Chryseolinea soli: one gene and its partner. The protein of the gene in region 2 interacts with the protein of the main gene of each other region in a pairwise test. Links are inferred from orthologs where the notes say so. Each region holds a gene or a part of one and is shown on either strand. Other genes may lie near its edges.

Region 1 (4,177 bases), 400 kb from region 2 along the record:
CCACATTCGTCATGAGCGTGTCACCAAAAAAAGAACGGTGGCCTCGCCGGAAGCCCAACTGGAATTATTCACCAATCGCTTCACCGCCGTGGCGCTCGAAATGGGCACACTCTTGCAACGCACGTCCTTCTCCGTAAATGTGAAAGAACGTCTGGACTTCTCCTGTGCCGTGCTGGATGCTCACGGCAGTCTCGTGGTGAATGCACCACACATTCCGGTTCACCTGGGAAGTATGGGTGTCTGTGTTCGTTCCGTCATGAAAACGTTGCCCATGAAAGACGGCGATGTGATCATCACCAATCACCCAGCGTTTGGCGGCTCGCATCTTCCTGACATTACGCTGATCCGTCCCGTGTTCTTCCGCAAACAACTCGTAGGCTTTGTGGCCAACCGCGCCCATCACGCCGAGATCGGAGGAAAGAAACCCGGTTCCATGCCGGCAGATGCCACGTGCCTGGAAGAAGAAGGCGTGGTCATTGCGCCTCAATATCTTGTGAAAGGCGGCATTCCCCAATGGGAGAAAATTGAATCGCTATTTTCAAATGGCCCCTACCCGACACGATCCCTCCAGGAAAATCTCGCTGATTTAAGAGGCGCATTGGCCTCGCTTGTGCTGGGCGCTGATGCGCTGAAGAACTATTGCCAGCAATTCGGCTTTGCTACGGTGCAACACTATATGCAATTGCTAAAGCAGCACGCCGCGACGCTCATGCATCAAAAAATAAAAAACTTTGGCAACGGAACATTCAAAGCGAAAGAATTTCTGGACAGCGGCGCTCCCCTGCAAGTTTCCATTTTCAAAAAGGGAAAGACACTGCATTTTGATTTCACCGGCTCGGCCACTGTGCAACCCGGAAACCTCAATGCCACCGTGGCCATCGTCAACAGCGTAGTGTTGTACGTGCTGCGCCTCTGGGTAAATGAACCTGTTCCGTTGAACGAGGGGTTGTTGAAAGATGTGAAACTCATTCTTCCTCCCGGTTTGCTCCACCCCAAATTTTCGGAAGACAACAAAAAGTCGCCGGCGGTGGTGGGCGGCAATACGGAAATCAGCCAACGCCTAACCGATACGTTGTTGAAAGCCTTGGGGCTCTCCGCGTGCAGCCAAGGCACCATGAACAATTTCCTGTTTGGGAACGAACGCTTCGGCTACTATGAAACCATCTGTGGCGGCGTGGGCGCAGGGCCGGGATTTGAAGGCGCCGATGCGGTGCATCAGCACATGACGAATACGCGGATCACCGACCCGGAAATTTTGGAATTTCGTTATCCCGTGCGCCTGGAGAAATTTGAGATCCGTCGTGGCTCCGGCGGCAAGGGAAAATGGAAAGGTGGCGACGGCGTGGTCCGCGAATTTTATTTCAACGAGGCGCTCGACACCAACTTGCTCACGCAACATCGCACGGTTCAACCCTTTGGTATGAAGGGTGGCGGACCGGGAAAAACCGGCGAACAATTCATCGTCCGTCAATTGGGCAAGAAGGAAAAGCTTCAAGGCGTGGATGGCGCGCGCATCCAACCCGGCGACAGACTCACGATCAAAACTCCAGGTGGCGGAGGCTGGGGCAAGGCCAAATAAAAAAGCCACCGCGAGGGTGGCCTTTCTAAAATTTTAGGTCTTAGCGACTTAGTATACGAGGCTGTTCTCCGTCATAAACTCAGCGATCTGCACAGCGTTCGTAGCGGCACCTTTGCGCAGGTTGTCGGCCACGATCCACATGTTGAGGGTGTTGGGAGCAGACTCGTCTCTGCGAATTCTTCCAACAAATACTTCATCACGGTTGTGCGAATTGATCGGCATCGGGTAGATGTTGTTCTTCGGATCGTCTTGTACGATCACGCCCGGTGTCGTAGACAAGATCGAGCGCACTTCGCTCAGATTGAAGTCTTCGTAGAACTCTACGTTCACGGCTTCGGAGTGGCCGCCAATAGAAGGAATACGCACGGTAGTAGCCGTTACGCCAATGGTGCTATCGCCGAGAATCTTGCGGGTCTCATTCACCATCTTCATTTCCTCTTTCGTGTAGCCGTTGTCGAGGAACGAATCGATGTGCGGCAGCGCGTTCATATCGATCGGGTGAGGATATACTTTCGGGCCGTTGATGCCTTTGCGTTCATCCATCATTTGCTGAACGGCATCTTTACCGGTGCCGGTCACCGACTGATAGGTAGATACTACTATTCTCTTCAGCTTGTATTTCACATGAAGCGGAGCCAACGCCATCACCATCTGAATAGTGGAGCAATTGGGATTGGCGATGATGCGATCGTCGATGGTCAGTTCGTGGCCATTGATTTCAGGCACGATCAATTTCTTTGTAGGGTCCATTCTCCAGGCCGACGAGTTGTCGATCACCGTAGTGCCAGCCGCGGCATATTTGGGAGCCCACTCCAGGGACGTGCCACCACCAGCTGAGAAAATCGCGATGTCTACACCCAGTTTGGCGCCTTCTTCAATGCTCTTTATGGTATAGTCCTTACCCTTAAACTTTATAACCTGCCCTACCGATTTCGGCGAGGCAATCAAATGGAGTTCGTCAAATTCAAAACCTCTTTCCTCTAATACTTTGAGGATTTCCTGGCCCACGAGTCCGGTGGCGCCTACTACTGCGAGTTTCATTTTTTGTTTATATTTAGAAAGTGTAAAATTAATCTTTCCCGTTGTGCTTATGAAAAACCACATGCAAATATGCAGGTTTTCAAACTTGCAATCGTTTACAGCAGCAATTTTTCTAACGCTTTTCGCTGCCCTCCCCACCCAACAAATGTTCGCTCAGCTCTCGGATGCATTCGATGACGGCGATTTCAATCAACAGCCCGCATGGTCCGGAACGTCGGCATTCTTTCAGGTGGTGAACCAACAGCTCAGACTGATCGCTCCGCCTGCAAATGGTCTGGCGTATCTCTCCACACCGAGCAACGCCCTGGAGGACGGTTCCTGGGAGATCGATCTCGCACTGGACTTCAACCCCTCCGCCACGAACTACGCTCGCATCTATCTCACCTCCGACCAATCCGATCTCTCCGGACCACTGAATGGCTATTTCATTCAAGCGGGCGGCGCGACAGACGATGTGAGTTTATACCGGCAAACCGGCCTTGTCACAACAAAGGTCGTCGACGGACAAGACGGCTTGCTAAACCAGACCGCCGTCGCCTTGAGCTTGAAAGTGACACGCGACGCCAACGGTTTGTGGCAGCTCTTCTCCGCCCTCGGATCTTCCCCAAGCTCGCTGGAAGGAACCGTAAACGATCAAGTCGTTCTTTCCGCAGCGTACTTCGGTGTGTCCTGTGTTTTTACGGCCACGCGTTCCGACAAATTTCTCTTCGACAATTTCATCGTAACCGGTCATGCCGTCACCGATAAAACTCCGCCTGTGCTGAGCGGCGTCCAAGTGCTTTCCTCCAGAACGCTTTCGCTGACGTTCTCCGAAAATCTTGACCAGGTCTCTGCCGAGACTTCCGGAAACTTCAGTTTGGAGTCAAACGGGGAAGAGCCGGTTTCGGTTATTCTTCAGCTCGATGGCCGGACCGTCGTGCTGGGATTCGCCAAGGATTTTGCCAATGGATTTCCGACAAAAATCTCGGTCACCGGGGTGTCGGATTTGGCCGGGAACCATATGGCGGCCGTCCGGCGGGAATTTACCTACCTGGAGGCGGTGGCTCCGGTCGCCAAAGACATCGTGCTATCGGAAATCTTTCCGGATCCCTCGCCCAAAGTGGGACTTCCGGAGACCGAATTCGTGGAGCTTTTTAACCGCAGCCAGCACCCCTTTTCGTTAAAAAACTGGAACCTGACCGACGGCAGCTCAGTGGCCGTTCTGCCCTCCAAAATCTTGCTTCCCGGTGACTATCTCGTGCTCGCATCGCCGAATGTAATCCTTACCCAAGTTCAAAATGTTATTTATCTAGCCAATTTCCCATCACTAAACAACGGCGCCGACGACCTCATGCTAAAAGACGATCAGGGCCTGACCATCGATTCCGTCCACTATTCAGACGCCTGGTATGGTGACGACGACAAGAAACAGGGGGGTTGGTCGCTGGAAATTATCGACCCCGACAACCGGTGTAGCGAACGCCAAAACTGGACGGCCAGCGACGACCCCACCGGCGGAACACCCGGAAGACAAAATTCCGTTTTCGCCTCCAAACCCGACCTCACCGGACCCAAGCT
Region 2 (4,163 bases):
TTCTTCGAAAAAGCCAAGCTGAATTAACGACACGTCAACAGTTTCACGTCCCGACAAAAAACGTCTCCCGCGAATTGCGGCAAAATATTCTGTGGCTCATCCGTAAAACAACTGCGGTAAAACTTTCGTCGAAAAACATATTGGCGCACGCATCTCCAACGTTGTAGTTCCGTTCCTTAACCTACTATGCGAAAGATCATTCTGAACCTGGCCGTCAGCCTCGACGGCTTTATTGCCGGCCCCAACGGCGAATACGACTGGTGCTTTGCCGACGCCGACTACGGCATGACCAACTTCCTCAACAGCATCGACGCCGTGGTCATGGGCGGCAAATCGTACCGGCTTCTTCTGCAGTATGGCGCACCCTATCCGGAATATACGAACTACGTTTTCACACGCACCGAAAAATCAACACCGTATGCAAACGTGGTGTTCACCCGTGACGACATTGCTGAGTTTGTTGAAGCACTGAAAGAAAAAGAAGGGAAGAGCATTTGGTTGTTTGGTGGCGCGGAAATCATCCATCCTTTGCTGGAGAATGATTTGGTGGACGAACTGATGCTGTCGGTGCACCCGGTGCTGTTAGGCGATGGGTTGCCTTTGTTCCGGAAGTTAAATGAGCGGAAGGCTTTTAAGTTGATGGATAGTATTACATATCCTTCGGGGCTGGTGCAGCTGTATTATAAGAAGTGACTCTCATGTCGCGGGCACGATTTTTTTTAAAGAACTACGCTTAGATTCAAGACATCCAGAGTTTCGAGTGCGGCTTCATGTAGAACAAGACCTGGCAAACACCGATAGGCCGCTGGTCCCATCAAATGCTGCCTGATCCAATTGTGCTGTCCACGGGGTTCCTTGAAATCGTGCGAAGCCAGAGGAGGGGCGTGCCTGCGGAACGACGTGCTTTTGCTGATCGGCCAGAAGCACTTCACAAGTTTTGTTGTAGCTTGCCACCTCAACACACTTCTCAATGGGCAGGGTTCTCGCAATCGACTATGGCACTAAGCGCACCGGCATTGCTGTGACGGATCCCTTGCGCATTATTGCCACGCCGCTGGAGACCGTTGCATCGGCAGGCCTGTTGACTTTTTTAGTTGACTACGCAAAAAAAGAAACCGTCGACGAGTTTGTCGTCGGCATGCCCAAGACCCTTTTGAACGAAGACTCGGCCATTGCGCCGCTGGTACGGAAATTTGTGGAGACGTTGAAAAAAACTTTCCCCGACAAGGCCGTCCACCTGGCCGACGAGCGTTTTACAAGCAGCATGGCCATGCGCGCCATGATCGACGGGGGGATGAAGAAAAAGGACCGCCAGCAAAAGGGCAACGTCGACAAGATCAGTGCCACCATCATCCTGCAATCCTTCCTGGAAGCAAAACGCTAGTCTCCTCCTCCGTTTCAGGCCCGGTCCCGGAAAAGATTTTGCTCCAAAAGTATCTTCGTGGGCGAGAAAGAATTAATTGTGTGTTATTACCTTTGCGCCATGATCTATCCTATTATCATGTACGGCGATCCAGTGCTGCGTCAGCGGGCGAGCAACCTGGAACACGGCACGGACGTGCACCAGTTGATTGAAGACATGTTTGAAACCATGCACAATGCCAGTGGCATCGGGCTGGCCGCGCCACAGATCGGAAAAAGTATCCGGCTGTTTGTGGTCGATGGCACCATCATAGACGACGAGCCGGCCATGGCCGACTTCAAAAAGGTTTTCATCAACCCGGTGATGGTGGAAGAAGCCGGCGAACCGTGGGAATATGAAGAAGGCTGTCTCAGCATTCCAAACATCCGCGAAAAAGTATCCCGCAAGGAAAACCTCATCATCAAATACTACGACGCCGACTGGGTGCTCCATGAAGAGCACTACGACGGCATGAAGGCCCGCATCATCCAGCACGAATACGACCACATCGAAGGAAAAATGTTCGTCGATTACCTGACACCATTAAAGAAGCGACTGCTGAAGGGAAAGCTGGCCGATATCTCCAAAGGCAAAGTGGACACAGAGTACCGGATCGCCGCGCCCTTGAAAAAATAATGCCGTGGCAACCTCTCCGCTGCCCATGAATATTCCCTCGCGCTTACCCGACGTTGGCACCTCCATCTTCACTGTCATGTCGAAGATGGCGCTGGACTACGGTGCCATCAACCTGTCGCAAGGCTTCCCCGATTTCAGCATCGACCGCACGATCATCGAGCTGGTGCATCGCTACATGGTGGAAGACCACAATCAATATGCCCCCATGCCCGGGGCCGTGGCGTTGCGCAACGCCATTGCCGGGGTGATCGGCCGCACGTATGGACGTACCGTTGATCCCGAAACCGAGATCACCGTTACGCCCGGCGCCACGGAAGCCATCTTCTCCATCATTGCCGCTTTCATCACCACGGGCGACGAAGTTTTGTTGTTCGATCCGTCGTATGATTCCTACAACCCGGCCGTCCGCTTGAACGGAGGCATCCCGGTGCACCTCCACATGCGCCAGCCCGACTTCTCCATCGATTGGGCCGAGGTACGGCAAAAGATCACGTCGCGCACCCGCATGATCATGATCAACACACCGCACAATCCCACCGGCGCGGTGTTGTCCGAGGCCGACCTGCGCGAGCTGGAGCGCATCGCCTTGCAACACCATCTGCTCGTGTTGAGCGATGAGGTTTATGAACGACTCATCTATGACGGCACGCCACACCAAAGTGTGTTGCGCTATCCCGGGCTGGCCGCACAAAGTCTCGCCGTGTTTTCGTTTGGCAAGACCTTCCACGCTACCGGCTGGAAAGTGGGCTATGCAGTGGGACCGGCGGCGCTCATGAAGGAGGTGCGCAAGGCTCATCAGTTTATTGCCTTTTCGGTGAACACCCCGGTGCAACTGGCGTTGGCGGAGTACCTGCAAACACCGGATCACTACGAACGACTGGGTGACTTCTATCAGCAAAAGCGCGATTTCTTCCTGGAACAAATCAAGGGTTCGTCCTTTGAGCCGCGACCCTGCAAAGGATCATATTTTCAATTGGTCTCCTACCGCGGCATCTCCTCACAGCCCGACGTGGCCATGGCCGAGGAGCTGACGCAGAAATTTAAGGTGGCGGCCATCCCGGTCTCCGTTTTCTACCAGGATAAGACCGACAACCGGCTGCTGCGTTTTTGTTTTGCTAAAAAGGAAGAGACGCTGGCTAAGGCCTGCGAAATTCTCCGGAAACTTTAGGCCGTCCCGGAAACGGAACCGATCTTCCAACAGCTCGGAGCATAAAAAAATAAAAAGGCCCGAAAACGTGGCTGTCCGCCGATTTTAAACGCTTTCTATGCGACGGCCAAAAAGCGCTTCGCATTTCCCGCGGCATTTGTTTTCTTTGCGGTCCGGATAATTTTACACCTGCCATGCACGACTTAAAAATCACCTTAATTCAGTCGGATATTCACTGGGAAGACGTCGACGCCAATTTGTCGTCGTTCGAGGAGAAGATCTGGCAGATCAGTGGCTCGACGGACGTGATCGTGCTCCCGGAAATGTTCACGACCGGATTCACGATGTCGGCACAGAAATATGCCGAACACATGAACATGCGCACCTTCAAATGGATGAAGCAGATGGCCGATCAAACCGGCGCGCTCATCCTGGGCAGCTATATTGTGACGGTCCACGACCGCTATTACAACCGTTTGCTGTGGATGGAGCCGGGCGGAAATTTTAAGACTTACGACAAGCGCCACCTTTTCCGGATGGCCAACGAACATAAAACCTATGCGCCCGGCGAGAGCCTCCTCATCGGCACCTGGCGCGGTTGGAGGATCTGCCCCCTGGTTTGCTACGACCTGCGCTTCCCGGTGTGGAGCCGCAACAAGTGGGACCTCACTTCGAAAAGGCTTTCCTATGATGCGGCCATCTACGTGGCCAACTGGCCCATTACCCGCATCGATGCTTGGGATACGCTCTTAAAAGCCCGCGCCATTGAAAACCTAAGCTACATCGTGGGCGTGAACCGCATCGGCCAGGACGGCCAGGGCATTGAATATAACGGCCACTCGTCGGTGATCGGTCCCAAAGGCGACACGATCTATACCAACGAAGGCATGGAAGCCATCCGCACAACCGAACTCAGCGCCAACGCACTCCAGGCGTTCCGCGACCGCTTCCCGGCGTTCATGGACGCCGATGATTTCA

What was found.
Region 1: the proteins of def (region 2) and D4L85_RS08080 interact in binary tests that used the Escherichia coli proteins (3 or more experiments, as listed by UniProt). The link is inferred for Chryseolinea soli from one-to-one orthologs.

Annotation. Positions count from the first base shown.
Region 1 is NZ_CP032382.1:1,872,380-1,876,556, forward strand. The notes cover bases 625-3,489. They hold D4L85_RS08080 (aspartate-semialdehyde dehydrogenase), read right to left. Parts: upstream 2,621-3,489; coding sequence 1,628-2,620; downstream 625-1,627. Other genes in these bases: D4L85_RS08075 (hydantoinase B/oxoprolinase family protein), read left to right, coding at 625-1,579; D4L85_RS08085 (lamin tail domain-containing protein), read left to right, coding at 2,682-3,489. In the rest of the region: more of D4L85_RS08075, read left to right, coding at 1-624; more of D4L85_RS08085, read left to right, coding at 3,490-4,177.
Region 2 is NZ_CP032382.1:2,267,995-2,272,157, reverse strand. The notes cover bases 410-3,260. They hold def (peptide deformylase), read left to right. Parts: upstream 410-1,483; coding sequence 1,484-2,038; downstream 2,039-3,260. Other genes in these bases: D4L85_RS09850 (methionine aminotransferase), read left to right, coding at 2,043-3,206; ruvX (Holliday junction resolvase RuvX), read left to right, coding at 971-1,384; D4L85_RS09865 (dihydrofolate reductase family protein), read left to right, coding at 410-693. Also shown: D4L85_RS09870 (hemerythrin domain-containing protein), read left to right, coding at 1-27; more of D4L85_RS09865, read left to right, coding at 187-409; D4L85_RS09845 (amidohydrolase), read left to right, coding at 3,380-4,163. UniProt on the Escherichia coli protein: Removes the formyl group from the N-terminal Met of newly synthesized proteins. Requires at least a dipeptide for an efficient rate of reaction. N-terminal L-methionine is a prerequisite for activity but the enzyme has broad specificity at other positions.